3 regions of the Robertmurraya beringensis genome follow, and region 2 is predicted to be linked to each of the others. Evidence: a T-box and tRNA genes for the amino acid it is inferred to sense, from the RefSeq annotation. Region 2 holds a T-box; the other regions hold tRNA genes.
What was found. A T-box is a leader RNA that pairs with one kind of tRNA and senses whether it is charged. The one in region 2 lies ahead of pheS (phenylalanine--tRNA ligase subunit alpha), so its partner is inferred to be a tRNA-Phe.

Region 1: it has a tRNA-Phe gene. The T-box ahead of pheS (phenylalanine--tRNA ligase subunit alpha) is inferred to sense a tRNA for this amino acid. The anticodon was not compared.
Region 3: it has a tRNA-Phe gene. The T-box ahead of pheS (phenylalanine--tRNA ligase subunit alpha) is inferred to sense a tRNA for this amino acid. The anticodon was not compared.

The regions. Positions count from the first base shown of each region.
Region 1 covers NZ_JBHLUU010000017.1:48,709-54,960, reverse strand. The annotation lists rRNA gene rrf (5S ribosomal RNA) at 73-188, shown strand; tRNA gene ACFFHF_RS06375 (tRNA-Glu) at 233-307, shown strand; tRNA gene ACFFHF_RS06370 (tRNA-Val) at 370-442, shown strand; tRNA gene ACFFHF_RS06365 (tRNA-Thr) at 544-619, shown strand; tRNA gene ACFFHF_RS06360 (tRNA-Lys) at 629-704, shown strand; tRNA gene ACFFHF_RS06355 (tRNA-Leu) at 750-834, shown strand; tRNA gene ACFFHF_RS06350 (tRNA-Gly) at 869-943, shown strand; tRNA gene ACFFHF_RS06345 (tRNA-Leu) at 956-1,044, shown strand; tRNA gene ACFFHF_RS06340 (tRNA-Arg) at 1,139-1,215, shown strand; tRNA gene ACFFHF_RS06335 (tRNA-Pro) at 1,229-1,305, shown strand; tRNA gene ACFFHF_RS06330 (tRNA-Ala) at 1,320-1,392, shown strand; tRNA gene ACFFHF_RS06325 (tRNA-Met) at 1,480-1,556, shown strand; tRNA gene ACFFHF_RS06320 (tRNA-Ser) at 1,564-1,656, shown strand; tRNA gene ACFFHF_RS06315 (tRNA-Met) at 1,695-1,768, shown strand; tRNA gene ACFFHF_RS06310 (tRNA-Asp) at 1,802-1,877, shown strand; tRNA gene ACFFHF_RS06305 (tRNA-Phe) at 2,010-2,085, shown strand; tRNA gene ACFFHF_RS06300 (tRNA-Tyr) at 2,117-2,200, shown strand; tRNA gene ACFFHF_RS06295 (tRNA-His) at 2,206-2,281, shown strand; tRNA gene ACFFHF_RS06290 (tRNA-Gln) at 2,302-2,373, shown strand; tRNA gene ACFFHF_RS06285 (tRNA-Cys) at 2,378-2,451, shown strand; tRNA gene ACFFHF_RS06280 (tRNA-Gly) at 2,463-2,536, shown strand; tRNA gene ACFFHF_RS06275 (tRNA-Ile) at 2,542-2,618, shown strand; tRNA gene ACFFHF_RS06270 (tRNA-Asn) at 2,653-2,727, shown strand; tRNA gene ACFFHF_RS06265 (tRNA-Ser) at 2,741-2,831, shown strand; tRNA gene ACFFHF_RS06260 (tRNA-Arg) at 2,842-2,915, shown strand; gene ACFFHF_RS06255 (VOC family protein) at 3,102-3,491, shown strand; gene ACFFHF_RS06250 (SpoIID/LytB domain-containing protein) at 3,460-4,800, shown strand; gene ACFFHF_RS06245 (VOC family protein) at 5,013-5,411, shown strand; gene ACFFHF_RS06240 (DUF1801 domain-containing protein) at 5,439-6,086, shown strand; gene ACFFHF_RS06235 (DNA alkylation repair protein) at 6,125-6,252, shown strand, end outside.
Region 2 covers NZ_JBHLUU010000015.1:87,937-100,104, reverse strand. The annotation lists gene polX (DNA polymerase/3'-5' exonuclease PolX) at 1-1,199, opposite strand, end outside; gene ACFFHF_RS02795 (CvpA family protein) at 1,367-1,894, opposite strand; gene zapA (cell division protein ZapA) at 1,909-2,178, opposite strand; gene rnhC (ribonuclease HIII) at 2,287-3,225, shown strand; gene pheT (phenylalanine--tRNA ligase subunit beta) at 3,262-5,676, opposite strand; gene pheS (phenylalanine--tRNA ligase subunit alpha) at 5,690-6,727, opposite strand; T-box leader at 6,777-7,024, opposite strand; gene ACFFHF_RS02770 (TrmH family RNA methyltransferase) at 7,102-7,848, opposite strand; gene sspI (small acid-soluble spore protein SspI) at 7,966-8,172, shown strand; gene ACFFHF_RS02760 (M20/M25/M40 family metallo-hydrolase) at 8,336-9,421, opposite strand; gene ACFFHF_RS02755 (dUTP diphosphatase) at 9,493-9,987, opposite strand; gene ACFFHF_RS02750 (sigma-w pathway protein ysdB) at 10,121-10,501, shown strand; gene ACFFHF_RS02745 (TVP38/TMEM64 family protein) at 10,532-11,119, opposite strand; gene ACFFHF_RS02740 (DUF1294 domain-containing protein) at 11,197-11,463, opposite strand; gene rplT (50S ribosomal protein L20) at 11,537-11,896, opposite strand; gene rpmI (50S ribosomal protein L35) at 11,920-12,120, opposite strand; gene infC (translation initiation factor IF-3) at 12,137-12,168, opposite strand, start outside.
Region 3 covers NZ_JBHLUU010000009.1:179-12,346, reverse strand. The annotation lists gene ACFFHF_RS01280 (1,4-dihydroxy-2-naphthoate polyprenyltransferase) at 225-1,163, shown strand; gene ACFFHF_RS01275 (glycogen/starch/alpha-glucan phosphorylase) at 1,206-3,614, opposite strand; gene glgA (glycogen synthase GlgA) at 3,604-5,055, opposite strand; gene ACFFHF_RS01265 (GlgC family sugar phosphate nucleotidyltransferase) at 5,052-6,071, opposite strand; gene ACFFHF_RS01260 (glucose-1-phosphate adenylyltransferase) at 6,064-7,260, opposite strand; gene glgB (1,4-alpha-glucan branching protein GlgB) at 7,208-9,145, opposite strand; tRNA gene ACFFHF_RS01250 (tRNA-Glu) at 9,767-9,838, opposite strand; tRNA gene ACFFHF_RS01245 (tRNA-Ser) at 9,842-9,932, opposite strand; tRNA gene ACFFHF_RS01240 (tRNA-Asn) at 9,936-10,011, opposite strand; tRNA gene ACFFHF_RS01235 (tRNA-Ile) at 10,047-10,123, opposite strand; tRNA gene ACFFHF_RS01230 (tRNA-Gly) at 10,129-10,202, opposite strand; tRNA gene ACFFHF_RS01225 (tRNA-His) at 10,213-10,288, opposite strand; tRNA gene ACFFHF_RS01220 (tRNA-Phe) at 10,310-10,385, opposite strand; tRNA gene ACFFHF_RS01215 (tRNA-Asp) at 10,525-10,600, opposite strand; tRNA gene ACFFHF_RS01210 (tRNA-Met) at 10,638-10,711, opposite strand; tRNA gene ACFFHF_RS01205 (tRNA-Ser) at 10,728-10,820, opposite strand; tRNA gene ACFFHF_RS01200 (tRNA-Ile) at 10,833-10,909, opposite strand; tRNA gene ACFFHF_RS01195 (tRNA-Met) at 10,933-11,009, opposite strand; tRNA gene ACFFHF_RS01190 (tRNA-Ala) at 11,066-11,138, opposite strand; tRNA gene ACFFHF_RS01185 (tRNA-Pro) at 11,153-11,229, opposite strand; tRNA gene ACFFHF_RS01180 (tRNA-Arg) at 11,243-11,319, opposite strand; tRNA gene ACFFHF_RS01175 (tRNA-Leu) at 11,389-11,477, opposite strand; tRNA gene ACFFHF_RS01170 (tRNA-Gly) at 11,490-11,564, opposite strand; tRNA gene ACFFHF_RS01165 (tRNA-Leu) at 11,600-11,681, opposite strand; tRNA gene ACFFHF_RS01160 (tRNA-Lys) at 11,728-11,803, opposite strand; tRNA gene ACFFHF_RS01155 (tRNA-Thr) at 11,812-11,887, opposite strand; tRNA gene ACFFHF_RS01150 (tRNA-Val) at 11,960-12,035, opposite strand; rRNA gene rrf (5S ribosomal RNA) at 12,042-12,157, opposite strand.

The DNA of each region.
Region 1 (6,252 bases), on a different contig from region 2:
TTTAAATGATACTCATTCTTTTGACTTTGACTCTTTATCTAGTTTTGAAGGAACAACCTTCAAACTTTATAGTCTGGTGGCGATAGCGAAAAGGTCACACCCGTTCCCATATCGAACACGGAAGTTAAGCTTTTCAGCGCCAATGGTAGTTGAGGGTTTCCCTCTGTGAGAGTAGGACGTCGCCAGGCTTGTCCCTATTGGGACTATTATTTTTGTCTAAAATATATAGTTAGGCCCCTTGGTCAAGCGGTTAAGACACCGCCCTTTCACGGCGGTAACACGGGTTCGAATCCCGTAGGGGTCACCAAGTTTTTTTACGAAGTGAAAATAACCAAGTTTTTTCACGAAGTGAAAATAACTTTCCATTTCGGAGGATTAGCTCAGCTGGGAGAGCACCTGCCTTACAAGCAGGGGGTCGGCGGTTCGATCCCGTCATCCTCCATTAAGAATTTTTTCACGAAGTGAAAAATATTCATCCTTAAGTCACGAAGTGAAAAATATTCATCCTAAAGTCACGAAAGTGAAAAATAGTCTTCTTAATAAGCCGGCGTAGCTCAATTGGTAGAGCAACTGACTTGTAATCAGTAGGTTGGGGGTTCAAGTCCTCTCACCGGCACCACTTTATACCGAGCCATTAGCTCAGTCGGTAGAGCATCTGACTTTTAATCAGAGGGTCGAAGGTTCGAGTCCTTCATGGCTCACCAAAGTTTTTTGCTTCAGCAAAACAACTTTCCATTAATTATCATAACGCGGGTGTGGCGGAATTGGCAGACGCACTAGACTTAGGATCTAGCGCCGCAAGGCGTGGGGGTTCGACTCCCTTCACCCGCACCAACGTTTTATACAATAGTAAAATAATTTTCCATTTGCGGAAGTAGTTCAGTGGTAGAATACAACCTTGCCAAGGTTGGGGTCGCGGGTTCGAATCCCGTCTTCCGCTCCAAGAACTTCTTTTGCCGGGGTGGCGGAACTGGCAGACGCACAGGACTTAAAATCCTGCGGTAGGTGACTACCGTACCGGTTCGATTCCGGTCCTCGGCACCAAGGATTTTTACGAAGTAAAATATCCATCGATAAATTGCAAAGCAAAATAGGTTTCATTTTTTCCTTATCACTTGGATATCAAAGTGAAAAACATGCGCCCGTAGCTCAATTGGATAGAGCGTCTGACTACGGATCAGAAGGTTATGGGTTCGACTCCTTTCGGGCGCGCCATATTAGTTTTAATCGGGGAGTAGCTCAGCTTGGTAGAGCACTTGGTTTGGGACCAAGGGGTCGCAGGTTCGAATCCTGTCTTCCCGACCATCTAACTTTATTATGGGGCCTTAGCTCAGCTGGGAGAGCGCCTGCCTTGCACGCAGGAGGTCAGCGGTTCGATCCCGCTAGGCTCCACTTAGATTTTTTCACGGAACGTAGTGTAGTGAAAATAATCTTCATTAATTCCTGAACATGTGTTTTAAAAATTCAATGAATTATTTTGGCGGTGTAGCTCAGCTGGCTAGAGCGTACGGTTCATACCCGTGAGGTCGGGGGTTCGATCCCCTCCGCCGCTACCAAAGATACGGAGGTATACCCAAGTCCGGCTGAAGGGATCGGTCTTGAAAACCGACAGGCGGGTCAAACCGCGCGGGGGTTCGAATCCCTCTACCTCCTCCATTTTTTAAATGCAACACAGCTTTTTCTTATAATATTATCGCGGGGTGGAGCAGTCTGGTAGCTCGTCGGGCTCATAACCCGAAGGTCGCAGGTTCAAATCCTGTCCCCGCAATCTAAATTTTTCAATTAAATTTGAAAAATTTCTGGTCCCGTGGTGTAGCGGTTAACATGCCTGCCTGTCACGCAGGAGATCGCCGGTTCGATCCCGGTCGGGACCGCCATTTTATATGTATCAGTAGCTCAGTCGGTAGAGCACGATGAATAATCTTCTTAGAATTGCATCCAGCGTACCGATTTGAAAAATCGGGACGAAGGACGAAGCAAAACTGTATCTAGGGTACTATAATAAATATGGCTCAGTAGCTCAGTCGGTAGAGCAAAGGACTGAAAATCCTTGTGTCGGCGGTTCGATTCCGTCCTGAGCCACCATTCATATTAATGTTTCTTATCATTTTTATATGGAGGGGTAGCGAAGTGGCTAAACGCGGCGGACTGTAAATCCGCTCCCTTGGGTTCGGCGGTTCGAATCCGTCCCCCTCCACCATTATGGCGGTTGTGGCGAAGTGGTTAACGCATCGGATTGTGGTTCCGACATTCGTGGGTTCGATTCCCATCAGTCGCCCCATTATTTATAAATTTTTTCATTGGGCTATAGCCAAGCGGTAAGGCAACGGACTTTGACTCCGTCATGCGTTGGTTCGAATCCAGCTAGCCCAGTTATGGCAGCATAGCCAAGTGGTAAGGCAGAGGTCTGCAAAACCTTTATCCCCGGTTCAAATCCGGGTGTTGCCTCCAATTTTATATTTGCGGGTGTAGTTTAATGGTAAAACCTCAGCCTTCCAAGCTGATGTCGTGAGTTCGATTCTCATCACCCGCTCCAAATAGGGGCCTATAGCTCAGCTGGTTAGAGCGCACGCCTGATAAGCGTGAGGTCGATGGTTCGAGTCCATTTAGGCCCACCAGATTTTTTACCCTATTAAAATAATTCTTCAATGTTCCGCAGTAGCTCAGTGGTAGAGCAATCGGCTGTTAACCGATCGGTCGTAGGTTCGAGTCCTACCTGCGGAGCCATTTTTATGTCTATGGGGAAGTACTCAAGAGGCTGAAGAGGCGCCCCTGCTAAGGGTGTAGGTCGGGTAACCGGCGCGAGGGTTCAAATCCCTCCTTCTCCGCCACTATATAGATGCGCCTTTAGCTCAGCTGGATAGAGCATACGCCTTCTAAGCGTACGGTCAGAGGTTCGAATCCTCTAAGGCGCGTAAAAAATAAAAACACAACAAAAACGCTATCAAGCGTTTTTTTGTTGTGTTTTTTTATCTTTTAAGAAAATGTTAACCCTTGGGCTTTTCAGATAAACTTGAAGAGTAGAGGGTGGGAGGCCACTTCCACATAGGAGGTTTTTTGAGTAAGATACAAATAAGAGAAGAATAAAAGGAGTGTACATTTTGATTAAATATAAAAGTCTCCATCACGTAAGTCTTACAGTTACAGATTTGGAAAGAGCAAAAGATTTCTATGGGAATGTATTATGTTTAAATGAAATACCACGTCCAGATTTTGATTTTTCAGGTGCCTGGTATGAAATAGAGGGACAGCAACTCCACTTGATCGTTGATCCTTCTTCACAGACGATTCGTCAGGATAAAAGCTTATCCAGCAGAGAAGGTCACTTTGCTCTGAGAGTAGAGAACTATTATGATGCGCTTACATGGTTAAAACAAAATGAAGTGGAAATTCTTGAAAAACCCTACGGAAAAAGTGGATTTGCACAAATTTTCTGTGCTGACCCAGATGGTAATTTGATTGAACTTAACGTTAATCAAACAGAATTATAAGAGTTGGAATAAAGCTTCAGGAATAATCAGTAAAAACATAATAAATAATATGGTTATGAAAACTTTTATCCTATCGATTTTCATATTCGTTTTACTCGCTTTCACAAGTGAAGTGCAAGCGGAAGAGATGATCTCTGTGAGATTACGAAATTATATTGGAGATACCTCTAAAATACCATTTTACATAAAAGGTAATTATTCAACATTAGATCCAGCATTGGTGTTAAATGAAGGGGATGAATATACAATTTCATTTAAAGATGGCAAAATGTTTCTTATTTGCGGTAAGTCAAAAATGGAAATCGGTAGCCCGTTCATTTTATATCCTGATACTTATGATGAAGAGCACCTAATATACATTGATGGAAGACCTTATATGGGAGCGGTAGAGTTTGATATAGAAGGAAAACACATAAGACCTGCTAATCAGATACTATTAGAGGATTACTTAAAAGGAGTTGTTCCATTTGAAGTGTTTCCTGAATGGAATATTGAGGCTTTAAAGGCACAAACGTTAGCTGCTCGCACGTATACAATCACCCATAAGAATCCCCAACTCGACGACACCATCCAATATCAAGTTTACGGAGGATACAATGAATTTAGTAATACAAAGAGGGCTGTAATTGATACAAAAGGAGAAATTATTACATTTCAAAATAAGCCCATAAGCGCTTTTTATTCTGCAAGTAATGGTGGAATCACAGAGAGTAATAAAAATGTATGGGGCGGAAATCCAAGCCCATATTTCCCAATCAAACCAGATCCTTTTGATCCCATTCAACCCTGGGATTTTACATTACAAAAAACACAAATAGATCTGGATGAAATTCAATCGAAGGACTGGAACGAGCTAAAGGAGAAAGATGGTAAAATCAGCGACTCTATTAAAAAATGGCTTAATCGAAATGGTTATGAAGGTGACATAAAAATTTTAGGTATTCCTTTTATGGCAATCGATAAAGTTAAAAATGAATCACAAAGGTCGATGATTGGCTCGATCCAAATTGAATTTATGAGAAGGTTGATTGATGGAACCATTTTATTCGAAAGAGTTTCGTTGGATCATGTTGAATTAAAAAAAATACGTCCAATGATAGGTGGAGGTCATTTTAGAAGTTACTTAATAAGTTCATTTGAAATCAATCCAACTTCTTATAAAGTAAGTGGCAAAGGCCATGGGCATGGCGTTGGTATGAGTCAATGGGGGGCAAATGAAATGGCAGAAGAAGGGAAACACTACAAAGAAATTATTGGACACTATTATCCTGGCACCCAAGTGAAAGTGACTCAAACCTTTCAAGAATAATATTGTAGTGAATACCATGTGATGATATCTTTCGGGTATCATCCTTTTTTTTGCCGTTCATACTGATTTGGAAGGGATAGAAAAATAAACATCTAATTATTTTCAGATTTAATCATTAACACTAGTGAAATTTCCTGTCTTTATTTATATTGTAATTATAGGAATGTAATAAATAGATAAGGTAGCCCTACTAACTTAAGGAGCTGATCGTAATGGGAAAAGTTACACCATTCTTAATGTTTCAAGATGGCAAAGCAGAAGAAGCAATGAATTATTACATATCTATTATTGAGGATTCAGAAATTACAAGTATTGTTCGCTATGGAGCGAATGAATCTGGAGATGAAGGAACGGTAATGCAGGCTACTTTTTCTATAAAAGGCCAAGAATTTATGTGTATAGATAGTAATTTAAAGCATCAGTTTACATTTACTCCATCCTTCTCAATTTTTGTTACATGTGATACCGAAGAAGAAATTAACAACGTTTATCAGAAACTGATCGAGGGCGGACAAGCACTTATGCCAATTGGTGACTATGGTTTTAGTCAAAGGTTTGGTTGGTTAAATGATCGATTTGGTGTGTCATGGCAACTAAATCTTCCTTCGTGAAGTAATTTTTTTATGGGAGGAAACAACATGGCAGTTCTGAATCCAAAGGTTGATGATTATTTAAGTAAAGTTAAAAAATGGAGGGAAGAATCTGAGCGGTTGAGACAGATTGTTCTTGACTGTGATCTGACCGAAGAATTTAAATGGATGCATCCGTGTTACACGCTTGAGAAGAAAAATGTCGTATTAATACATGGATTTAAAGAATATTGTGCACTTCTGTTTCACAAAGGTGCCTTATTAAAGGATCCCCATGGAATTCTTGTCCAACAAACCGAGAATGTACAGGCGGCACGCCAGATTCGATTCACTCATCTTCAAGAAATAATTGAACTAGAACCTATTTTGAAAGAATACATACTTGAAGCCATTGAAGTGGAAAAAGCCGGTTTGGAAGTAACTTTAAAAAAGGATACAGAATTCATTATTCCAGAAGAACTTCAAGATAAATTCGATGAGTCACCAGACTTAAAAACTGCTTTTGAAGCATTGACACCGGGACGGCAAAGAGCATATATTCTTTATTTTTCTCAACCAAAACAATCCAAAACTCGAGTGTCAAGGGTAGAGAATTGTATGGAGAGAATTCTAAGCGGAAAGGGATTAAAGGATTGCACTTGTGGACTTTCTAAAAAAATGCCCTCCTGTGATGGCTCGCACAAGAACATTCGATAAAAAAAATATGATAAAAGTAAGGAAGGAAGTTCAAAGCTATGGATATTGAAACAGTGATGCAAGAGCTTGAAGCCCTCGGTAAAGAACGAAGTAAGAAAATGTACATATCCAATGGTGCGCACGAGCCACTTTTTGGCGTGGCAACAGGGGCTATGAAACCAATTGC
Region 2 (12,168 bases):
CGATTCAGTTCATCAATTTCTTGCCGTTGTTTCTGTAAGCGCTCGACCGTTAGCCCATTGGCCACCTTTAAATATTGTGAGTGGTCCGTAATCGCCATATATTTATACCCTTTTGCTCGACAAGCTTCTACCATTTGCTCAATGGAATGCGAACCATCACTCCATGTCGAGTGCATATGCAGATCACCTTGAATATGGTCAAGAGCAATAATTTCAAGCTCTTCTGTATAATGTTCCACTTCAGTGCCATCCTCACGCATTTCGGGTGGAATAAAAGGCAAACCAAAGTGAGCAAAAAACTCCTCTTCGCTATGAAACGTAACAATTTCCCCGGATTCGATATGTTCAACACCATATTCGCTTATTTTTTCACCACGTTCCTTCGCTAACTGACGCATCCTTACATTATGGTCCTTTGAGCCAGTGAAATGGTGTAATGTCGTAGTAAATTCCTCGTCCTTTACAAGACGAAAATCAATGGATACGTCAAACTCTAATTCCAGGATAATGGAAACCTTTGTATCTCCTTTTGAGACAACTTCTTTGATATGCTCCATAGAGAGCAGCTTCTCCTTCACCAATTGAGGATCAGCCGTGGAGATAATGAAGTCTAAATCCTTGATCGTTTCCTTCATTCTTCTAATACTACCTGCTCTTGAAAAGCGAACCACTCCATCCATTTCAGAAAGAGCAAGCTCAATCTTCCGTGCAACTGGTAGCATATATGCAAGAGGTAGTCGATCTGGTTGGGAACCAAATTCGTTGATGGATTGAAGAATTTTCTCCTCTGTCTTTCCACCAAAACCAGTAAGTTCTCTCACCTTTTTGTCCACGCACGCCTGCTTTAACTCTTGTACATTCGTTATTGAAAGCTCTTTGTATAGCTTAGCAATCTTTTTCCCACCAAGGCCAGGCAGTTGTAGTAGGGGAATCAGTCCCTTTGGTACTTCTTCCTGTAGCTCTTTTAGAACAGAGGATTGCCCCTCTTGAATAAACTCTATAATAACAGAAGCAGTCCCTTTACCAATGCCTGAAATGGTGGTAAAATCATCGATTTGTGATAGATCCTGCTCATTTATTTCAAGGCTATTTGCTGCTTTTCTAAAAGCAGACACTTTAAATGTATTCTCACCTTTTAATTCCATATATGTAGCGATCGTCTCAAGTAAACGTATCACATCTTTTTTTTGTATTGCCACACTAACCACCTACTTTCACTAAATCCCATTATGAATGATTCACTTCTATTTCACCAATCATTTAGATATTTGAAATCCTACTATGTATTATGTACGTATTGGAATCCAAAAAGTTTTTAAGAAAAAACAAAATAAAACTTCTCTTAAAAAAGAGAAGTAATAATAAGTTATCCCCAAAGCTCTTTCACAAAATCAGATAAAAATGGGGTATTTTCAACTATCCCCTTTGCCACAGAAGAACTAGCTAAAGGAGATTGCACGGCTTCAATTGGTAGAAGTGCTGCTATGTATAAAATGATAAACAGAAGTAAATAGACCTCTAAAAATCCAAGTATACCTCCAGCCCAACGATTAAAAGTCTTTAAAATTGGTAGATTGGAAACAAAATCTAGCATACTTCCAATTATTTGTAGAATAATCTTAACTGCAAAGAAAATAGCTACAAAAGCAATTCCACGGTAATATGCATCCTCCATATTTCCTTCTGAAAAGATGATTTGTAAATTTGATGCATCACCGAAGCTTGGATATGGAATCCAAAGGGTTAATTTAGGAGCAAGTTCGGAATAATAGACCTTTGCAACAATAAATGCGATAATGAAGCCAGTAAGATGAATAAATTGAAGGATAAACCCTCTACGAAGTCCAACAAGTAATCCTATTAATAATATAATGATAATGGCAATATTTAGCATATTCGTTCAATCCTTTACTTCTTTAGTTCACTTTCTAAGCGGTCAAGATGATCCTTTATTTTCAGATAATCATTTACAGCATTTACTGCTGTAAGAACTGCAAGCTTTGTACTATCGAGTGAGGGATTCTTCTGACCGATTTCGCGCATTTTATTGTTTACCAAAGAGGCAACCAATCGAACATGTTCAACACTTTCATTACCTACAATTACATACTGTTGCCCGTATATTTCAACTGTTGTGCGCTTCTTTTCTGCTTCAGACACAGCATTGCCCCCATTCATAAGAATCCTACACTATATCATAACATGAATATTATTTGAGTGGGAAGTTAAGAATGTCTAAATCAGACGAATCAAGGAAAAATATGTATTTTTATTGGAGAGTGTAAAATGAGTCAAGTTGTATTAAAACAGTCTGGGGAACAAATAAAGAAGATGCAGGAATACTATCAACAAAGCATTTCACCTAAAATCCCACCCGGTGGAGTTTTTGCAGCAAAATTATCCGGTTGCTCCATAACCGCATATAAATCAGGTAAAGTGCTTTTTCAAGGTCCTTCATGTGAGATGGAAGCAAAGAAATGGGGTGCTGCGGATCAACCTCCAAACAAAAAAACTCCGAAACCTTCACCAAATAAAAGTCATCTACCTGAGCATTTTGAGTCTCTTTCTGTTGTTGGATCAGACGAGGTTGGTACTGGCGATTACTTTGGGCCCATTACCGTCGTTGCAACGTATGTTAATAAACAGCATATTCCCCTATTAAGAGAGCTGGGCGTAAAGGATTCAAAAGGTCTAAAGGATGAGCAAATTTCAGCGATTGCAAAGGAAATTAAGCATGTGATTCCTTATAGCCTATTAACTTTACATAATGAAAAATACAATCAGCTTCAGCAGTCTGGAATGTCACAAGGAAAGTTAAAAGCGCTGTTGCATAACCAAGCCATTGGACATGTACTGAATAAAATTGCACCAGAAAAGCCTGATGCCATCTTAATCGATCAGTTTGCAAAAGAAGATGTGTATTATCAGTATCTTAAGGGGCAAAAAGTCATTCACCGTGAAAATGTTTTTTTCTCAACAAAAGGAGAAAGTGTTCACTTAGCTGTTGCAGCCGCATCCATTCTAGCTCGTTATGCATTTGTTCAGCACTTTGAAAATCTTTCAAAGGAGGCTGGATTTGTCATTCCAAAAGGAGCAGGTGCCCAAGTAGACGTAGCCGCAGCTAAATTGATTAAAGCAAAGGGAAAAGAAAGCCTTCCACATTTTGTTAAACTACATTTTGCTAATACAGAAAAAGCATGGAAACTGATTACGAAAAAACAATAAAAAAAGGAGCATTCCATTGGATGCTCCTTTTCTATTTTATCCTCTTAAAACTGCTCCAGCCTGATCCTTCAAAGCATCTAGTACCTTTTCGTGAGCCTTTGTTACTTCTTCGTCAGTTAGTGTTTTTTCTGGATCAAAATATCTTAATGAAAACGCAATGGATTTCTTACCTTCTTCCATGCGATCTCCTTCATATAGATCAAACACAGAAACTTCCTTCAGTAAGCTGCCACCAGCTTTTGCAATAATGTCAGAAAGCTGACCAGCAACCACTTCCTTGTTAACAACCAATGCGATATCACGCGTAATAGATGGGTAACGAGGAATTGATTCGTATTGTAACGGAGCAATTTCTGCCTCTAGTAAAGCCTTTAAAGATAGTTCAAATACATACGTATCTTTCAAATCTAGTTCTTTTTGAACGTTCGGATGGATTTGTCCGACAAAACCAATTCTCTCCTTATCTAAAAGAAGATCAGCGGTTCTTCCTGGATGCATTCCTTCCACGGTTGCTTGACGGAACTCCACTCTACCTGTCAACCCTAAGCGAGCAAGTAACCCTTCTAGCACACCTTTAAGAACATAGTAATCAACAGCTTTCTTTTCCCCTTGCCATGGGTGCTGATACCATAAGCCAGTAATTGCTGCTGCCAAATGTTCCTTCTCCTCTGGAAGCTTATCTTGTTCAGTCGATAAGAACACGGCCCCTGTTTCATATAATGCAATGCTATCATTTTGACGAGCAGAATTGTATTTTACGACCTCTAGTAACTGTGGCAAAATGCTCAGACGTAATACACTACGGTCTTCACTCATCGGCATCGCAAGTTTAACAGGTTCACGCTTATCTAATGCAAATTGAGAGGCTTTTCCTTCATTCGTCAAAGAATAAGTGACTGCTTGAAATAATCCAGCACTTTCTAAGTAGCGACGGACAATTCTACGTTTTTTCTGGTAATCACTTAAATTCCCTGGCGTAGAAGCACCCTTTGGAAGAGTTTTAGGGATATAGTCGTAGCCGTAAATTCTTCCAACTTCTTCAACTAAATCTTCCTCAATCGTAATATCACCACGACGAGTAGGTACGGTTACTGTAATTTCGTTTCCTTCCACCTTCGTAGTAAATTGTAGACGGGCAAAAATATTTTTCACCTCATCCATGGATATTTCGGTACCAAGGACACCATTGATTTTATCTAATGTAATCGAAACAACCGCAGGCTCCACCTTAAGCGCATCTGCCTCAACAGATCCTTCTAATACTTCTCCGTTTGCATACAGTGCTAATAGCTCAGCCGCTCGTTCTGCTGCTGCTCTAACACGATTCGGATCCACGCCTTTTTCATAGCGTGCACTTGCTTCACTGCGCAATCCATGATCCTTTGAAGCTTTACGAATGGGTGCTCCTACAAAATATGCAGACTCTAATAATACGGTTGTCGTTGTTGTTTCTACCTCAGAGTTTGCTCCACCCATAACTCCTGCTAATGCAACCGGCTCATTTCCGTTTGTAATTACCAGATGGTCTGTTGTTAATGTACGTTTGGCATCATCAAGCGTAGTAATCGTTTCCCCTTGATGCGCACGGCGTACAACGATCTCTTTTGAACCAAGACGATCATAGTCAAAGGCATGTAGCGGTTGACCGTATTCCATTAAAATGTAATTCGTTATATCGACAACATTATTATGAGGACGTACTCCTGCAGCCATCAGACGCGTTTGCATCCATAATGGAGAAGGTCCAACCTTTACATTTTTAATCACTTTTGCAACGTAAAGTGGATTATCTTCTGGAGCATCCACAGTAACAGAGATATATTCGCTAGCCTTTTCGCTAATGGATGAAACCTCAGGCTTTGGAAGCTTTACTTCTTTTCCTAGAATAGCCGCAACCTCATATGCTACACCTAGCATGCTTAGGCAATCCGCTCGGTTTGGAGTTAAACCTAGCTCTAAAATTTGATCATCACGATTTAACAGTTCAAGTGCATCGTCCCCAACTGTTGCCTCATTCGGGAATACGAATATCCCTTCAGAGAATTCCTTGGCAACAAGCTTGCTTTCTACCCCTAGCTCCTGCAAGGAACAGATCATTCCATTTGACTCTTCGCCGCGAAGCTTTGCTTTTTTAATCTTGAAGTTTCCTGGGAGAACCGCTCCCACCTTTGCCACAATCACATGTTGCCCTTTATCTACATTCGGAGCGCCACAGATGATTTGAACGGGCTCTCCTTCTCCAACATCTACTAAACATTTGTTTAGCTTATCGGCATTTGGATGTTGTTCACGTTCTAACACATGACCGACGACGAGTCCTTTCATTCCTTCATTAAGAATCTCAACGCCTTCCACTTCTATCCCACTTTTTGTAATTTTATCGGCTAGTTCAGAAGCTGTGACACCAGAAAGGTCCACGTATTCTTGAAGCCATTTATAAGAAACAAACATTCTTGTTATCCTCCTATTCGTGTATCGAAAATTGCTTTAAGAAACGTACATCGTTTGTATAGTAATGACGAATATCATCCACGCCGTATTTCAGCATGGCAATTCTCTCAGGCCCCATCCCGAATGCAAAGCCAGTATATTTTTTTGAATCATAGCCAGCCATTTCAAGTACGTTTGGATGCACCATTCCAGCTCCAAGAATTTCAATCCAACCCGTTCCTTTACAAACGCTACATCCTTTTCCGTTACAAATTTTGCAAGAGATATCCATCTCAACAGAAGGTTCTGTGAATGGGAAGAAGCTAGGACGTAAGCGAATCTCACGGTCTTCACCAAAGATTTTTTTCGCAAATACATCTAGTGTCCCTTTCAGGTCACTCATTTGGATGTTTTCTCCTACCACAAGACCCTCGATCTGCATGAATTGATGGGAATGCGTTGCGTCGTCATTATCACGGCGATAAACTTTTCCTGGGCAGATAATTTTAATAGGTCCCTTTCCTTCTTTCTTTTCCATCGTTCTTGCTTGCATTGGCGATGTGTGTGTACGAAGAAGGATTTCTTCCGTAATATAAAAGGAATCTTGCATATCACGAGCTGGATGACCTTTTGGTAAATTTAAAGCCTCAAAGTTATAGTAATCACTTTCTACTTCAGGACCTTCTGCAATCGTGTAGCCCATACCAATAAAGAGGTCTTCGATTTCTTCAATGATTCTTGTTAGTGGGTGATGGTTTCCTGTTTTTACCGGTCTTCCTGGAAGTGTTACATCAATGGTTTCGGAGGCAAGCTTTTTAGTCACCTCTTCTTCTTCCATAACTGCTTGTTTTTCTTCAATTGCTTTTGCAATAACGTCTCTTACCTCGTTCGCCAATGCCCCCATTTTAGGACGTTCCTCAGCACTTAGCTTCCCCATCCCTTTTAATACCTCAGTAATGGGACCTTTTTTCCCTAGATAAGATACACGAATATCATTTAATTCTTTTAAATCAGTCGCTTTCTTTATTCCTTCAAGCGCTTCTTGCTGAAGCTCTACTAAGCGTTGCTCCATGTTCTTTCCTCCTTATGATTTTTAGACAAAATAAAAAACCTCATCCCTGAAAAGGGACGAGGTTTCATTATTCGCGGTACCACCCTTAATTAATGTAGACATTCTTTCTCCTACATTCACTTCATTGTTGATAACGGCTTTAAACCGGTGCATCTTTACACTTCTTAAAGAAATGGTCCCGATGCCAACTCGGGAGGTGAACTTCGTTTACTTTTTCTATAAAAATGCTTTCAGTCTAAGGCATTTTCTCCCTAACATAGATGGTAGCAAACTACTTTTCTCCGTCATCGTTTTTTAGTATGTAATTTTTGCTGTTATTATAGTATACTTTCTTACTTATTTCAAACCCATTTTCGGGAGGCTATGTGCCTATTTTATCCACGTAAGTAATATAACAAAATTCCTGCTGCTACTGCAACATTTAATGACTCACTTTTTCCATGAATCGGAATAAAAAGATTAGCTGTCGTTTTACTTAATAGCTCTTTACTTACCCCGTTCCCTTCATTTCCGACGATTAAGGCATAGGATCCAGGTGATTGTATTTGATGGAACGGTTCGGCATTCTCCAATGCTGTCCCATAAACAGGGATTCCTCGGTCAAGAAGATCGCTTGTCCAAGCAGAGATATCACCTTTAATAACTGGAAGATGAAAATGGCTTCCTTGGGCAGACCTAAGCACCTTGGAATTATACATATCCACACTTCCATTTCCAATCACCACAACGTCCACACCGGCAGCATCTGCCGTACGAATCATTGTTCCTAAATTTCCAGGGTCTTGGACAGCATCAATTAAAAGATAAGATGTTCCTTCTGTACGGGATGACTTTTCTTGATGACATACTGCAAAAATGCCTTGTGGTGTATCTGTTTCAGCCAATAGCTTAATAATATCTGCAGGTACAGTGGTAATTGAAGTTGCCCCGTAATCAAAACTTGAAGGGAGTTCAATATCTTCTTGTACAATGATTTCTTCTAATCGACCTGCTTTTAGCGCTTCCTCCACTAGATGGAACCCTTCGACTAAAAATAGGCCTGTTTTATCTCTTTCCTTTTTCGTTAATAGTTTCTTCCATTGCTTCACCTTTGGGTTACTACTCGAGTGAATATGCTTCAAGGTAAAACCCCTTCTTTCCTTTTTTCTCGGGTTTTCTAATTATAGCGTAACTTAAGTACATAATAATAACAAAAATAGAAAACATATTAAAGAAAATGAAGAAGGAGTGGGTAAAAAATGAATCTTAACTTAAGAAATGCAGTTATTCATAATGTATCAGGAAATACACAAGACGAGCTACGAGACACGATCGTAGACGCCATTCAAAACGGCGAAGAAAAAATGCTTCCAGGTTTAGGAGTACTTTTTGAAGTCATCTGGAAAAATGCATCCGACCAAGAAAAAAACGAAATGCTCCAAACCCTAGAAACCGGCCTAAAATAGGGTGTCTGTCACCGCTCGTGGACAAATTCTTTGGTTTGTCCACGGAAGGTGACAGACACCACCCGTGGACAGTTGGGGTGGTTTTGTCCGCCTGAGGTGGACACTTGTGCCCGATTAGCCAAACAAAGACAGCATGCCTTGGCATGCTGTCTTTGTTTGGTCTCTATTCGAGAGTAATACGGTCTACTGTTTCACGGTCTAGACGTTTGATGACTTCAACGATTAGCTTAACTGCGTTTTCGTAGTCATCACGGTGCAGCATTGCTGCATGTGAATGGATGTAGCGAGTTGCAATCGTAATGGCTAATGAAGGGACTCCTTTATGAGATATATGGATGGAACCCGCATCCGTGCCACCTCCAGCGATTGCATCGAATTGATATGGAATTCCAAGTTCATCCGCTGTATCCGTTACTAAATCTCTTAATCCTTTGTGAGACACCATACTTGCGTCATACAAAATGATTTGAGGTCCTTTGCCCATTTTACTTTGCGCTTCCTTCTCCGACACACCAGGAGTGTCACCAGCAATTCCAACATCTACTCCAAACCCAATATCAGGCTCTATTGCTGCAGCTGAAGTACGTGCTCCACGTAAGCCTACCTCTTCTTGTACACTTCCAACTCCGTATACAATATTTGGATGCTCTTCATTCTTTAATTGTTTTAAGACATCAATTGCAATCGCACACCCAATCCGATTATCCCAAGCTTTTGCTAATAAAAGCTTTTCATTGTTCATCACAGTAAACTCAAAGTATGGAACGACCATGTCACCAGGACGGACTCCCCACTCTGTTGCTTCCTCACGACTTGATGCACCAATATCAATAAACATATCTTTAATTTCTACTGGTTTTTTTCTAGCTTCAGGAGACAAGATATGTGGTGGTTTTGACCCGATAACTCCTGTCACATCTCCCTTTCTGGTAACAATCGTCACTCGCTGTGCTAACATAACCTGTGACCACCAGCCACCAACCGTTTGGAAGCGTAGGAACCCTTTATCATCAATTTGCGTGATCATAAATCCTACTTCATCCAAGTGACCCGCAACCATTACCTTGGGACCGTTCGCATCTCCCACTTTTTTCGCAATTAAGCTGCCAAGTCCATCAGTTGTTACTTCATCCGCATACGGAGCAATATGTTTGTTCATCACTTCTCTTGGCTCACGCTCATTCCCTGGAATCCCCTTTGCATCTGTTAATTCCTTGAGCATCGCTAAAGTATCATCAAGTTTTGTCATTTATTTCGACTCCCTTAATATGTATTCTGTTTATAGTATACTAGGTACAACTTAATTGCACAAAGTATACGTTAGTACCCTTCCTTCTGCCTTTTATAATTTACTTCATTTTTAGAGATATATGCTTCTTTTATTTCATCTGATGTAAACCCTAGCATCTTGCCTAAAATAAAATAACTTTCTAGCATGCTACGATACGTATCCATACTCCTTTCTGCAGAAAAGCGATGAACCGTTTCATACATAGATAAAAACTGATTTGTCACATTTTCCTCTTCTATTACCAATTCTTCTACCTGTACATCACGCTCTAATCCACAATCAAGACCAATTGATAAAATAAAATGAACTCCATCTACAAATTCCTCTAAAATGACTTCTTTCGGAGAAGCACCTTTTACACTCCAAAACTTAAAACAACGCGTCTCATTTGCTAGTTCACCAAGTTCAACCAACAAAGCTAGAACCTTTCTACTTATAAGACTATCTGTTTGTAATTGGTGTTTTTCTGCGATATGTATATCCAAACCTTTTTGCATTTCAAATAACTCTCGTAAATCCATCATTTCACTCTTTTCTATTTATATTACTTTAATCATAATGAAATTAAGAAAAAAATTCACTTAAAAGCAATATTTAATGAAACCTTTTTCAAATAAAGACGTATATAAAGAAAAATGAAGAGTGGAGGGCTTAAGTATGATGTGGCTACTACGCATGCTTCTAATAGCATTTATCTTATTTTTAATATACAGCGCCTTCAAATTTGTGTTAAACCCAAAGCGTAAATTGGAGCTAGCTCACGAGCAAAAGCAATTCTTTTTACTCGATGATATAAAAAATGTTCGTAAGAATTTCCTTTTAACCTATAAAGGCGTTATTTTCGAAGGCGAAAAATACTTAGGTACAACCGATCACACCTTCGAGGTTGTTTCGATATTCATTTGGCCACATAATACCTCTGCGCTAAATGGTTTGTCAAAGGAAGATTTCCGTAATATCGAGATGGAAGTAGCTGTTTTTTATCCGAATGCAAAAATTGACTGGAAAAGTCCCATTCATGAATTTATGAAAAAATAAACGTTCAAGGGTTTTCCCTTGAACGTTTTTTTATCCCTGCTTCTCTAGCTTTGTTTCCTTAAAAAAATCTCTCCACTTAATAATCGTCATCTTCTCTCTTAGAACATACACAAGAATCGATAAAGAAAACAATATAATAACAATCATCGTCGGTGTAAATTGACTAATAAATTGACCAAAGACCGTGTAAAAGAAAGCTAATGGAAGATTCGTAATAAAGGCTGCCTTTGAATACTCTTTAAAAGCACGGTGTCTTTCCATTAAACAAAAATTTAATAGCTGATAGTGTACAAAAGGAACTAGGCGTAAAATTGAAATCTGACTAACTGTTAAATTACGATACTCTCCAAACCACTTTTTCCGAATCGAAGACAATTTTTCTTGTGTTCGCGGAAACTTAGACACGAGAGCAAAAAACAGTAGACTGCTAATCATTAACCCAATCAGCGAGTATACCGTACCTGCCACTGTGCCAAAAAGAATTCCACCTGCAATACAGATAATGACTACTGGAATAAATAAAAACTGACGTAACGAATGGAACAAGACGAATATTATCGGGGTGAAAACTCCACCAGCCTGAAACATGACAAGCAGTAATGCTAACTCCTCATCCATATGACCACCCCTTAAGCAGTTTCTTGATGTCTATTACAGCTTATCGAGGCAGGACCATTTCTATGACAACTATTCCCTTAATTCCATACATAGTAAAGCAATAGACCGATTTGAAGAACAGTCAAAAAAGGCAATCCCCATTTAAAGTTAGGATGCTTCGTTTTATGACGAAAGGACCTCATTCCAATAAATGCGCCTAAGGCTCCTCCAAAAAAGGCAAATTGCCACAGTGTCGCCTCTTTAATTCGAAATTCATTTTTCTTAGCCTTCTGTTTATCTGCATACATCAACGTACAACTAACGATATTTATCACCAATAAATAAATCCAAATATATGTAAACATACCATACCTCCTTGAAGGACTTAAAAAAGCCACCCTCTTGTAAGAGAATGGCTTCTATTGACTAATAAGTCAATTATTTTGCTAGGCTTTGCTTAGCAGCATCAGCTAATTGAGCAAATGCTTTTTCGTCGCTTACTGCAAGTTCAGCAAGCATTTTACGGTTTACTTCGATACCTGCAACGCTTAAACCGTGCATTAAACGGCTATAAGAAAGACCGTTCATACGAGCTGCTGCATTGATACGAGTGATCCAAAGCTTACGGAAGTCACGCTTCTTTTGGCGACGATCACGGAATGCATACATTAGAGATTTCATAACCTGTTGGTTAGCTACTTTGTATAATGTATGTTTTGAACCATAATAACCTTTTGCTAATTTAATAACTTTTTTACGACGTCTGCGAGTTACTGTACCGCCTTTAACACGTGGCATATGTTTTCCCTCCTAATTTGCAATTACTTAAGATTTACTAGTAAGTTACGAATGCGCTTGTAATCGCCTGAAGAAACTAGAGTTCCTTTGCGAAGCTTACGCTTTGCTTTTGTAGATTTGTTAGCGAATAAATGGCTTCTGTATGCGTGTGAACGCTTCAGTTTACCAGATCCTGTTCTCTTGAAACGCTTTGCTGCGCCGCGGTGAGTTTTCATTTTTGGCATTAGGGATTCCTCCTCATTACTTGTCGTTTTTAGGTGCTAATGTCATAA
Region 3 (12,168 bases), on a different contig from region 2:
ATCTTTCCTTATTATACGCTATTTCAATCTATTTTGAGATATTATGCCCATAATTGTCATTCCTGCACAAAAAATTATTGTAGAAAATATGGAAATGGTCTCCTTCATTAGGAGGAAAATTTAATTGACACACTCCTTCGTTTTTCCTACACTTGAATTTGGATATAAATTATTTTAAACTTATATAGTTTTGACAAATAAATATAGAAATGGGGAGAGGTACGATGCAACCACAAATGCAAACGGGTCCTTCGCCTACTTTTAAGGGGAAAAATTGGAGAGTCTGGTGGCAACTTACACGACCACACACGTTAACAGCTGCCTTTGTTCCTGTATTATTAGGAACCGCATTAGCCTTACCATTAACATCTATTGACCTTGGTTTATTTATCGCCATGCTTATCGCTTGCTTACTTATACAAGCGGCAACAAATATGTTTAATGAATATTATGATTTCAAACGTGGTCTTGATAACGAGCACTCTGTCGGTATAGGTGGAGCCATTGTTCGCGAAGGAATTCAACCTGCGACCGTTATGAAAATAGCTCTTAGTCTTTATGGTATTTCCATGCTGTTAGGAGTATATATTTGTATGAATTCTAGCTGGTGGCTTGCTGCGATTGGTCTAGTTTCAATGACAGTAGGTTATCTATACACGGGAGGACCTATTCCGATCGCGTACACTCCTTTTGGAGAAATCTTTGCCGGTTTCTTTATGGGAATGCTCATCATACTGATTGCCTTTTACATTCAAACAGGTTTTGTTACTATGATAAGTGTATTAATATCTGTACCTATCGTCATAACTGTAGGTGCCATTCTACTTGCCAATAATATACGTGACCATGATGGTGACAAAGAAAATGGAAGAAAAACATTAGCGATCCTACTTGGTCAAAAAAGAGCAATCTTTCTTTTAGCAGGAATGTTCCTTGTCTCTTATGCTTGGGTATTTACTCTGATTGGTTTAGACTATGCTTCTGCTTGGTTAGCGATCGTGTTGCTAAGCTCACCAAAAGCAATCAAAGCGATCAAAGGATTCATCGGAAAAACAAAACCGATTCAAATGGTTCCAGCCATGATAGCGACTGCCCAAACAAATACGATATTTGGATTTTTGTTATCAATCGGACTATTTTTAGGACATTTCTTAAACAATTAAACAAAAGAGGAGACCCTATAAAAATGGTCTCCTCTTTGTTATTTACCTAACTTTACCTTTTACAGAAGAAATATTCCAAATGTCATCCGCATACTGCTGTATGGTTCGGTCACTAGAGAAAAAACCTGAATTCGCTATATTGGCTAAACTCATCTTTAACCACCTATTTTGATCAGCATAAGCCTTCCCTACTTCTCTTTGGGCTTCTATATAAGATGAGAAATCACGTAAAACAAAATACTGGTCATTCTCCATTAATAACGAATCATGGATCGGCTCAAACTCATTATCAAGATCGCCAAAATATCCGTTCGTTAACTGATCCACCACTTGGCGAATACGTTTATCATGGTGATAATAGTCGACTGACGTATAGCCGCCATACTGGTAATAATTCATAACTTCTTCCGCTGTTAATCCAAAAATAAATATATTGTCATCGCCTACATGTTCCTTGATTTCAATGTTAGCTCCATCAAGTGTACCTAAGGTAAGTGCACCATTCATCATGAACTTCATATTACCTGTTCCCGAGGCTTCTTTACTAGCAGTCGAAATTTGCTCACTCACATCAGATGCAGGAAAGATTTCTTCAGCTAATGATACACGGTAGTTTTCAAGAAATACTACTTTCAACTTGTCAGATACCGTTTTATCATTATTTATTTTTTCTGCAATGGTATTGATGAGCTTAATAATTTTCTTTGCATAGTAATAACCAGGTGATGCTTTCGCTCCAAACAAGAACGTTCTTGGATACATCTGAAAGCTCGAATCCTCTTTCAAGCGATTATACAAGTACATAATATGAAGAACATTTAAGAGCTGTCGTTTATAAGCGTGCAATCTCTTTACTTGAACATCAAATATAGAAAGAGGATCAACGACTATACCTGTCTTTGCTTTAATTTTTTCTGCAAGTGATTTCTTATTATCCTGCTTGATCTCATACAACTGCTCTAGAAAAGCAGAATCTTGCTGGAAAAATTGAAGCTCTTTTAAATGCTCTGGGTGATTGACCCACTTCGTCCCAATTCCCTCATTGATCAAACTTGTTAGTTTCGGATTGGATTTGATCAGCCAACGTCTGTGGGTAATCCCATTGGTCTTATTATTAAACTTTTCAGGAAATACTTGATAAAATTGGTTCATTTCTCTTTGTTTTAAAATTTCTGTATGAATGGCGGCTACTCCATTTACACTGTATGAACCGACAATCGCCAAATGAGCCATCTTTACTTGGTCATGAGCAATAATTGCCATATCCTCAATTTTTCGCCAATCCCCTGGATACTGTGTCCATAAGTCTTGGCAAAATCTCTCGTTGATTTCATTTACAATCATAAAAATTCGTGGAAGCAACGGTTGGAAAATGCGAACCGGCCATTTTTCTAAAGCTTCTGCTAAAGTTGTATGATTCGTATATGAAATAGTGTTTGTCGTAATATGCCATGCATCTTCCCAACTCATCCCTTCCTCATCAATAAGTACCCTCATTAATTCGGGGATGGCTAATACGGGATGCGTATCATTTATATGCAGACCCACATATTTATGAAAATCTATTAAACTAGCATGTTGTTTCCGATAAGATCTCACAATCGAACGAATACTTGCAGAGACAAGGAAATATTGCTGCTTTAAACGTAGAATCTTTCCTTCATCATGTGTATCATCGGGATATAAAAACTCTGAGATAAGCTCCGTATCGCGCTTATATTTCATAATATCTCGATTTATTGGGTACGGAGTAGTTTCAGCACTCCAAAGGCGTAACGTGTTAACTGTGTCTGTTTGATAACCTACCACTGGAAGGTCATATGGTACAGCCATCACCGTTTCCGCTTCAAGATGGCGAAATTCTAACTTTCCATTATTATTGATCGCTTCTACTCTTCCCCAAAAAGGAACATCTACAGCTAAATCAGCTTTCCTTACTTCCCATACATGGCCATGACGAAGCCATTGTTCAGGTAATTCTACTTGATATCCATCTACGATTTTCTGCTCAAATAAGCCATGCTTATAACGAATACCACATCCATGACCCGGAAGATCTAAAGTTGCAAGAGAATCCATGAAGCAGGCTGCAAGACGTCCTAAGCCGCCATTACCAAGTGCTGCATCTGCTTCCATTTCCTCTAAGTCGCTAAGCTCAATTCCTAGCTCCTTTAGTCCCTCTTCCACTACATCATCAATTCCTAGGTTAAGGAGGTTATGCCTCAAAAGCTTTCCAAGCAAAAATTCAATAGATAAGTAATAGACTTGTTTTTCTTTCTCCGCTCGATAACTTTCATTTGTCTTGATCCAATTTGAGCTTACGTATTCACGGATCATGATTCCTAAAGTATGGTAGTGATCTCTCTTCGTACTTTCTTGAAAGCTTTTTCCGCAAGTCATTTCGAGACGTTGTAAAAACGTTTCCGTGAACATTTCTTTGTTAGAAAACATGAGTTTCACTCCTGGATAAAAGTTGAGCATATAATTGATTATATTTAAAGGCGGACTGTGCCCAGCTGTTATCAATGCTCATTGCATGCTTAACAAGATTATTCCAAACCCGATCATTTTCGTAAAAATGGATGGCACGTTTAATGGTATACAACATATCATGCGCATTAAAATTCTTGAAGGAGAAACCATTTCCCTCTCCTGAGAATTCATCATATGCAAACACGGTGTCATTTAGACCCCCAGTTTCTCGAACGATAGGGATAGCGCCATATCTCATCGCAATCATTTGGCCTAACCCACATGGTTCAAATTTTGAAGGCATGAGAAAAAGATCAGCACCTGCATAAATTTGGTGAGCTAGACCTTCATCAAAACCAATATATGCTTTAAATCGATCTGGATACTGCCGCTCCATGTCTCGAAAGAAATTTTCAAACTCGTCATCCCCCGTTCCAAGAATGAGGAATTGAATCGGCTCAGCCATAATTTCATTAAACACATGTTTAACAAGATCTAATCCTTTTTGTTTTGTTAAACGTGTGACCATAACCATTAATGGAATTTGTGAAGCCTGTGGTAAGCCAAATTGTTTCTGAATGGCCTTTTTATTTACTAGTTTTTGATTACGATGATTGGCATCGTATGTTTTTACAAGAAACGAATCCTTTTCTGGATTATAAAATTCATCATCAATTCCATTTAGAATTCCTTCAAGATCACTTAAACGACTTCTTAGCAATCCATCCAGCTTTTCACCATAGTACTCCGTTTGTATTTCGTCCATATATGTAGGACTAACGGTAGTAATTCGATCAGACGCAATAAGTGCTGCTTTCATAAAATTTATGTTTCCATAAAACTCAAGTTGATCGGTATTAAAATATGAATCATCTAAATCAAATAAATCCTTTAAAGCTTCCTTAGGCATAATACCTTGGAATCCAAGATTATGAATCGTAAATACTGTTCTCATAAATCCATAGCCGTTTTTCTTTTGATATTCCGTTTTTAGTAAGAAAGGAATCATTCCTGTATGCCAATCATGGCAATGAATGACATCTGGATAATAATCTAGTATACGCACCGCTTCAAGCACGGCACGGTTAAAGAAAGCAAACCGCTCACCATCGTCAAAATAACCGTACAAGGAATCTCTCTTAAAATAGTATTCATTATCTATAAAATAATAAGTAATTCCATCATGGACATACTCTTCAATACCACAATATTGTTCTCTCCAGCCAACATTCACAATCAACTCATGTTTTTTAGTCATCTTTTCACGTATTGCTTGAGGAATGGTACCGTATTTCGGCATCATTACTCTTACATCTGTACCAAGTCTTTTCAATTCTTTAGGTAAAGATCCTGCTACATCTGCTAACCCTCCGGATTTAACGAAAGGTACACATTCCGAAACTGCGAATAAAACTTTCACGAATTCATCAACGCCCCTTGTACTGTTCCTTTACGAACCACATATGGTAAATCCTTTGTTCCATACATCATTGTTCCATCATTTACCTTAACATCTTTATCTAAAACAACCGAATCTAATACGCAATTTTCACCAATTTGACATTTTTGCATGATGATGCTGTTTTTTATTACCGTTCCCTTGCCAATTTTTACAGCACGAGAAATAATACTATTTTCAACGGTTCCTTCAATTAAGCAGCCATTGGCAATGACTGAATTTTTCACCGTAGCTCCTGTAAAGTACCGAGTAGGTGGCTCATCCTTTACTTTTGTATACACTGGCTGATTCTTTAAAAAGAGCTCCTTCCAAATGGATGGATTTAATAGCTTCATACTTTCATTAAAATACGTTGTAATCGAGTCGATCATCACTGCGTATCCTTTGAATTCATAATGGCATTGACGATAAGGACTGTTAATATCTGTTACAACATCTCTCATACATGTATATCCCGTTTGCTCTCTTGTCTCAAAAAGTTCTACTAAAAGAGATTTTTTCATTAAAAACATATGAAGAGATCGTCCGTCTTTTCTTATTTCTGTAATATCACAGCCGCTCTTGATATGCCAATCGAGAATAGGTTCAAAATTCATACTACAAACAGTAAAGCAGTTTGAGATGAGGGCATACTGTTGGTTACTACGATCAAAGTAATCTTTATTGGCAGCAAAATGATTAAATGAAGTTATTTCTTTTTCTTCTGCAGGAGCAGGAAAAAAGAATAACCCATCTCGCTTACGATTTAAGTCCCAATCCTTTCCAGACCCCAAATGATCCATTAAGGAACGGTATTGATTCTTCGGAAAAATCGCCACACTCTTTATTCCAGAATTGACCATGTTTGAAAGAACAAAATCTATTAATCGATAACGTCCTCCAAATGGTACTGCAGCTAAAGAACGATGTTGGATTAGATCCTCTAATCCTTTTTGATATGTTGTTGCATCTATTACTCCAAGCAGCTTTCTATCCATCCTTACCCCTCATCTCCTCATTTATTTGTTCTCTATTCTCTGTATTTAAAGGGTTTGAAGCATATCCCTCTGTTACTAAAACAATATCATCCTCCGCATCTGGCAAAGCACGAATAATTGTTCCATCTGGTATAACCATCTCCGACGGGACGATCGCCTTTTCAATAAACACATTTTTTCCAATCACTGCATCAGGCATGATAACTGATTCTTTAATATAGGCTCCTTTTTCAACCTTTACTCCTTGAAAAAGTACCGATTTTTCAATCTCTCCTTCAATTACACAACCTTCATTAATGAGTGAATCATTGACGAGTGCATCATTTGAGATAAACTGTGGTGGTTGATTTGGATTTACTGAATAAATTCTCCAAGTATAATCAAATAAATCTAATCCACATTTATCATCTAGGAGATCCATATTTGCTTCCCAAAGACTACGTACAGTCCCAACATCCTTCCAATAACCACTAAACGGATAAGCAAATAATTTCTTCTGGTCTGATAATAAGGTTGGGAGAATATCCTTTCCAAAATCATGACTTGACTCAGGAAGAACAGCATCCTTTTCCAAATACCCTTTTAAAACAGACCATTTAAAAATGTAAATCCCCATAGAGGCTAGATTGTTCTTCGGATTCGCAGGTTTTTCATCAAATTCGACAACCTTCATATCACTATCCGTATTTAAAATACCGAATCGACTTGCTTCATCCCAAGGCACTTCAATCACTGAAATGGTAGCATCAGCATCTCTAGCAATATGGAAATCTAGCATTAACTCATAATTCATTTTGTATATATGGTCTCCGGACAGAATGAGTACATATTCCGGATCATATTGAATTAAATAATTTAAATTTTGATAGATGGCACAAGCAGTACCTGTATACCATCTCATCTCCTTGGACTCACTATAAGGTGGAAGAACAGTCACCCCACCATTTTTTCGATCCAAGTCCCATGCACTTCCAATTCCAATATACGAGTTTAACACTAGTGGTTGATACTGAGTAAGGACACCCACCGTATCAATTCCTGAGTTCGTACAATTGCTCAAAGTAAAATCAATGATTCGGTACTTCCCTCCAAACGGTACAGCTGGTTTTGCTAAATTTGAAGTTAAGGAATGTAACCTACTTCCTTGCCCTCCTGCTAACAGCATAGCTACGCACTTCTTCTTTGCCATTTCCTTTTCTCTCCTTTCGATGTTTAACTGGACGCAATATAGAAACCCCAAATGGAGGTATCCTCATCATAATGTGATGCTCTCTTCCATGAAACTCTTCATCAATCGCTTCTAGTGGCTTTTTATTAATTACACCGGACCCTCCAAAATCAACCGCATCTGTATTCAATATTTCTCGATACGTTCCCTCTTTTGGAACACCGATTTTATAATCTTCATATGTCTTTTCTGTAAAATTACACACGATGACCAATGGATCTCCTTCTTCCCCTTTTCTAACAAAAGAGAAAATCGATTGATCACGGTTATTTACATCAATCCACTCAAATCCTTCATGTAAATGATCAAGCTCATATAAAGGTTTATTGCGCTTATACACCTTGATCAATTCTTTTACAAAAAGATTCATTTTTCCATGCATCTCATAATCTAATAAATGCCAATCCAATTCCTCTTCATCTTTCCATTCAGAGAACTGACCTAACTCAAATCCCATGAACAGAAGTTTTTTCCCTGGATGTCCAAACATATATGTTAATAGTAGCCTTAGTTGAGCAAATTTTTGCCAATAATCTCCTGGCATTTTATCAAGTAACGATTTCTTTCCATGAACAACTTCGTCATGTGAAAATGGAAGGATATAATTCTCCGAAAATGCATAAAGAAGGGAGAAGCTGACTTTATCGTGAAATTGTGAGCGTTCATTTGACCCTTTTTCCATATAGGAAAGCATGTCGTTCATCCAGCCCATATTCCATTTGTAGTTAAAACCTAATCCACCGTAGTGAGTTGGGGAAGTTACCTGTGGCCAATCAGTAGAGTCCTCGGCAATCATCAATAGGTTTGAATCATATTGATATACAATTTGATTTAACTTCTTTAAAAATGCAATACCAAATTCATTTACTCGTTGACCATCTGAATTAGGCCAATAAATGATGTTTGAAACTGCATCTACGCGAAATCCGTCCACATGAAAGTATTCCATCCAAAACAATGCATTAGAAATTAAGAAACTCTGTACCTCTGTTTTACTTAAGTCGAAATTAGCAGTACCCCAAGTGTAATTTTCACGATCAATCTCTGTCTCATATTCATAAACCCAAGATCCATCAAATCGGTGTAATCCGTGGGCGTCTTTACAGAAATGACCTGGTACCCAATCCATAATTACTCCAATATGATTTTGGTGACATTGATCAATAAAATACATCAGATCATGAGGGGTTCCATAACGGCTAGTAACGGAAAAATATCCTGTTCCTTGATAGCCCCAAGATATATCTAAAGGGTGTTCCACTAATGGCAATAGCTCAATATGAGTAAATCCGTGGTCAAGTACATAAGGAATGACCTCATCAGCTAATTCACGATACGTTAAAAAGCTGCCGTCCTCTTTCTTTTTCCATGATCCAACATGCATCTCATAGATAACAGTAGGACTTGAATACACTTTGTTTTTCTCTTTTTTCTGAAGCCATTTTTGATCGTTCCATTGGAAACCATCTAAGGGGTAACAAATGGATGCTGTTTTTGGCCGTTCTTCAGAGAAAAACGCATAAGGATCAGATTTCAATAATACTTCTCCCGTGGATGTATGAATTTCATATTTATAAAGGCAGCCCGTTAAATCCTGCTCAACAATGAGCATCCAAACTCCTTCATCATTCACCTTTTTAAATTCATAACCACTTCCATTCCAATTGTTTACATCACTAGCAAGAGATACTTTTGTTGCGTTTGGTGCCCACACGCAAAATCTCGTGCATGTCTTTTCATCAATAGTAAGAACATGGGCTCCAAACAAACGGTAACATTCAAAGAAATTACCCTCATGAAATAAATGAAGCTGGTATTCAGTTGGATGAATCAAATCCAAAATCATTCTACTCCCTACCTATTCATTAGTTTTGTACATTACTTTTACTGTATAATTCTTGCCAATCTTTCAAATCCCTTTTTAATTTTTCTGACAATTAACTCTCCATTTCGACACAATTAGCTATTAGACATATGATTTCGACGGCATTCATCCCTTTAACGCAGCAAACTGCAAAAAATGATAGAAATTATTTTTTAATAGATAATAAATTTTATGATGCAGATATAGAGATATATGCTAATTATTTGGTTGTAATGAATAAAATGTGTATTTTGAATTATGAAATAATTGAATTTAGAATAATATATTTAAGAGGATTTCTTTGTGTGAAAAGGTCATTTTTATGCTGAAAAATGAAAGGGTTTTCATTCATTTGTCGAAAATTGGAAACCTTAACAATTGGTTAGAGGACATTTAATAGAAGAGATAAATAAACCCTCTATTGATAGTAAATTGTCATCAATAGAGGGTTAGTAGAAGAGTTAAGAACAGATACCCTTGCACCTGGAAAAAGACGCAAAGAGGTATTCTTTAATATGGTTAGTTAATTACTTCTGATATCATTAACTAGTGAAGAACTTACCAAATAGAAAAAAACATTGAACAAATGTTCAATGTTTTTTATGACCCCTACGGGATTCGAACCCGTGTTACCGCCGTGAAAGGGCGGTGTCTTAACCGCTTGACCAAGGGGCCATATGGCGGAGAAGGAGGGATTTGAACCCTCGCGCCGGTTACCCGACCTACACCCTTAGCAGGGGCGCCTCTTCAGCCTCTTGAGTACTTCCCCATATGGCTCCACAGACAGGACTCGAACCTGTGACCGTTCGGTTAACAGCCGAATGCTCTACCAACTGAGCTACTGTGGAATATTGGTAAGTTTTTTAGGTAGTGCAAAAAGTTCTGGTGGGCCTAAATGGACTCGAACCATCGACCTCACGCTTATCAGGCGTGCGCTCTAACCAGCTGAGCTATAGGCCCTTAAATGGAGCGGGTGATGAGAATCGAACTCACGACATCAGCTTGGAAGGCTGAGGTTTTACCATTAAACTACACCCGCAAAAATATTATGGGGCGACTGATGGGAATTGAACCCACGAATGCCGGAACCACAATCCGGTGCGTTAACCACTTCGCCACAATCGCCATAATTATATTGAAAATAAATGGTGGCTCAGGACGGAATCGAACCGCCGACACAAGGATTTTCAGTCCTTTGCTCTACCAACTGAGCTACTGAGCCATACTTAAGATAATACCCTAGATAAAGTTATGTTTCGTCCTTCGTCCCGATTTTCAATCGGTACGCTGGCTGTTTTGCTTTGTAGCTTATTCATCGTGCTCTACCGACTGAGCTACTGAGCCAACTTTGAATTATTTAATGGCGGTCCCGACCGGGATCGAACCGGCGATCTCCTGCGTGACAGGCAGGCATGTTAACCGCTACACCACGGGACCAGAGTTTTTTCAAGTTTCCTTGAAAATAACTTTTTAATTGCGGGGACAGGATTTGAACCTGCGACCTTCGGGTTATGAGCCCGACGAGCTACCAGACTGCTCCACCCCGCGACGATATTAAATTATATGGAGGAGGTAGAGGGATTCGAACCCCCGCGCGGTTTGACCCGCCTGTCGGTTTTCAAGACCGATCCCTTCAGCCGGACTTGGGTATACCTCCAAATATCGTAAATGGTGGACCTTGTAGGACTCGAACCTACGACCGGACGGTTATGAGCCGTCTGCTCTAACCAGCTGAGCTAAAGGTCCAAGGATAACTAATTTAGTAATTTTGGTAGCGGCGGAGGGGATCGAACCCCCGACCTCACGGGTATGAACCGTACGCTCTAGCCAGCTGAGCTACACCGCCAAATTTAATTTAATGAAGATTTTTTCACTACACTACGTTTCGTGAAAAAATCTAAGTGGAGCCTAGCGGGATCGAACCGCTGACCTCCTGCGTGCAAGGCAGGCGCTCTCCCAGCTGAGCTAAGGCCCCATAATAAAGTTAGATGGTCGGGAAGACAGGATTCGAACCTGCGACCCCTTGGTCCCAAACCAAGTGCTCTACCAAGCTGAGCTACTCCCCGTTTAAATCTAATATGGCGCGCCCGAAAGGAGTCGAACCCATAACCTTCTGATCCGTAGTCAGACGCTCTATCCAATTGAGCTACGGGCGCATTATTTTAATTTACTCTCAAAGTAACAAGATAGTTTAATGGAAGGATATTTTACTTTGTAAAAATCCTTGGTGCCGAGGACCGGAATCGAACCGGTACGGTAGTCACCTACCGCAGGATTTTAAGTCCTGTGCGTCTGCCAGTTCCGCCACCCCGGCAAAAGAAGTTCTTGGAGCGGAAGACGGGATTCGAACCCGCGACCCCAACCTTGGCAAGGTTGTATTCTACCACTGAACTACTTCCGCAAATAATAAGTTATTTTGCTAGAGAAAAACTTAAGTGCGGGTGAAGGGAGTCGAACCCCCACGCCTTGCGGCGCTAGATCCTAAGTCTAGTGCGTCTGCCAATTCCGCCACACCCGCATAAATATTAATTAATGGAAAGTTATTTTGCTGAAGCAAAAAACTTTGGTGAGCCATGAAGGACTCGAACCTTCGACCCTCTGATTAAAAGTCAGATGCTCTACCGACTGAGCTAATGGCTCGTACTAAATGGTGCCGGTGAGAGGACTTGAACCCCCAACCTACTGATTACAAGTCAGTTGCTCTACCAATTGAGCTACGCCGGCGAGAAAAGGAATAATATTTTTACTGAGTGAATTTTTAATGGATGATTATTTTTCACTTAGTGAAAAAAATCTTGGTGGAGGATGACGGGATCGAACCGCCGACCCCCTGCTTGTAAGGCAGGTGCTCTCCCAGCTGAGCTAATCCTCCATTAACGCCTGGCGACGTCCTACTCTCACAGAGGGAAACCCTCAACTACCATCGGCGCTGAAAAGCTTAACTTCCGTGTTCGGTATGGGAACGGGTGTGACCTTTTCGCTATCGCCACCAGACTATTTATGCG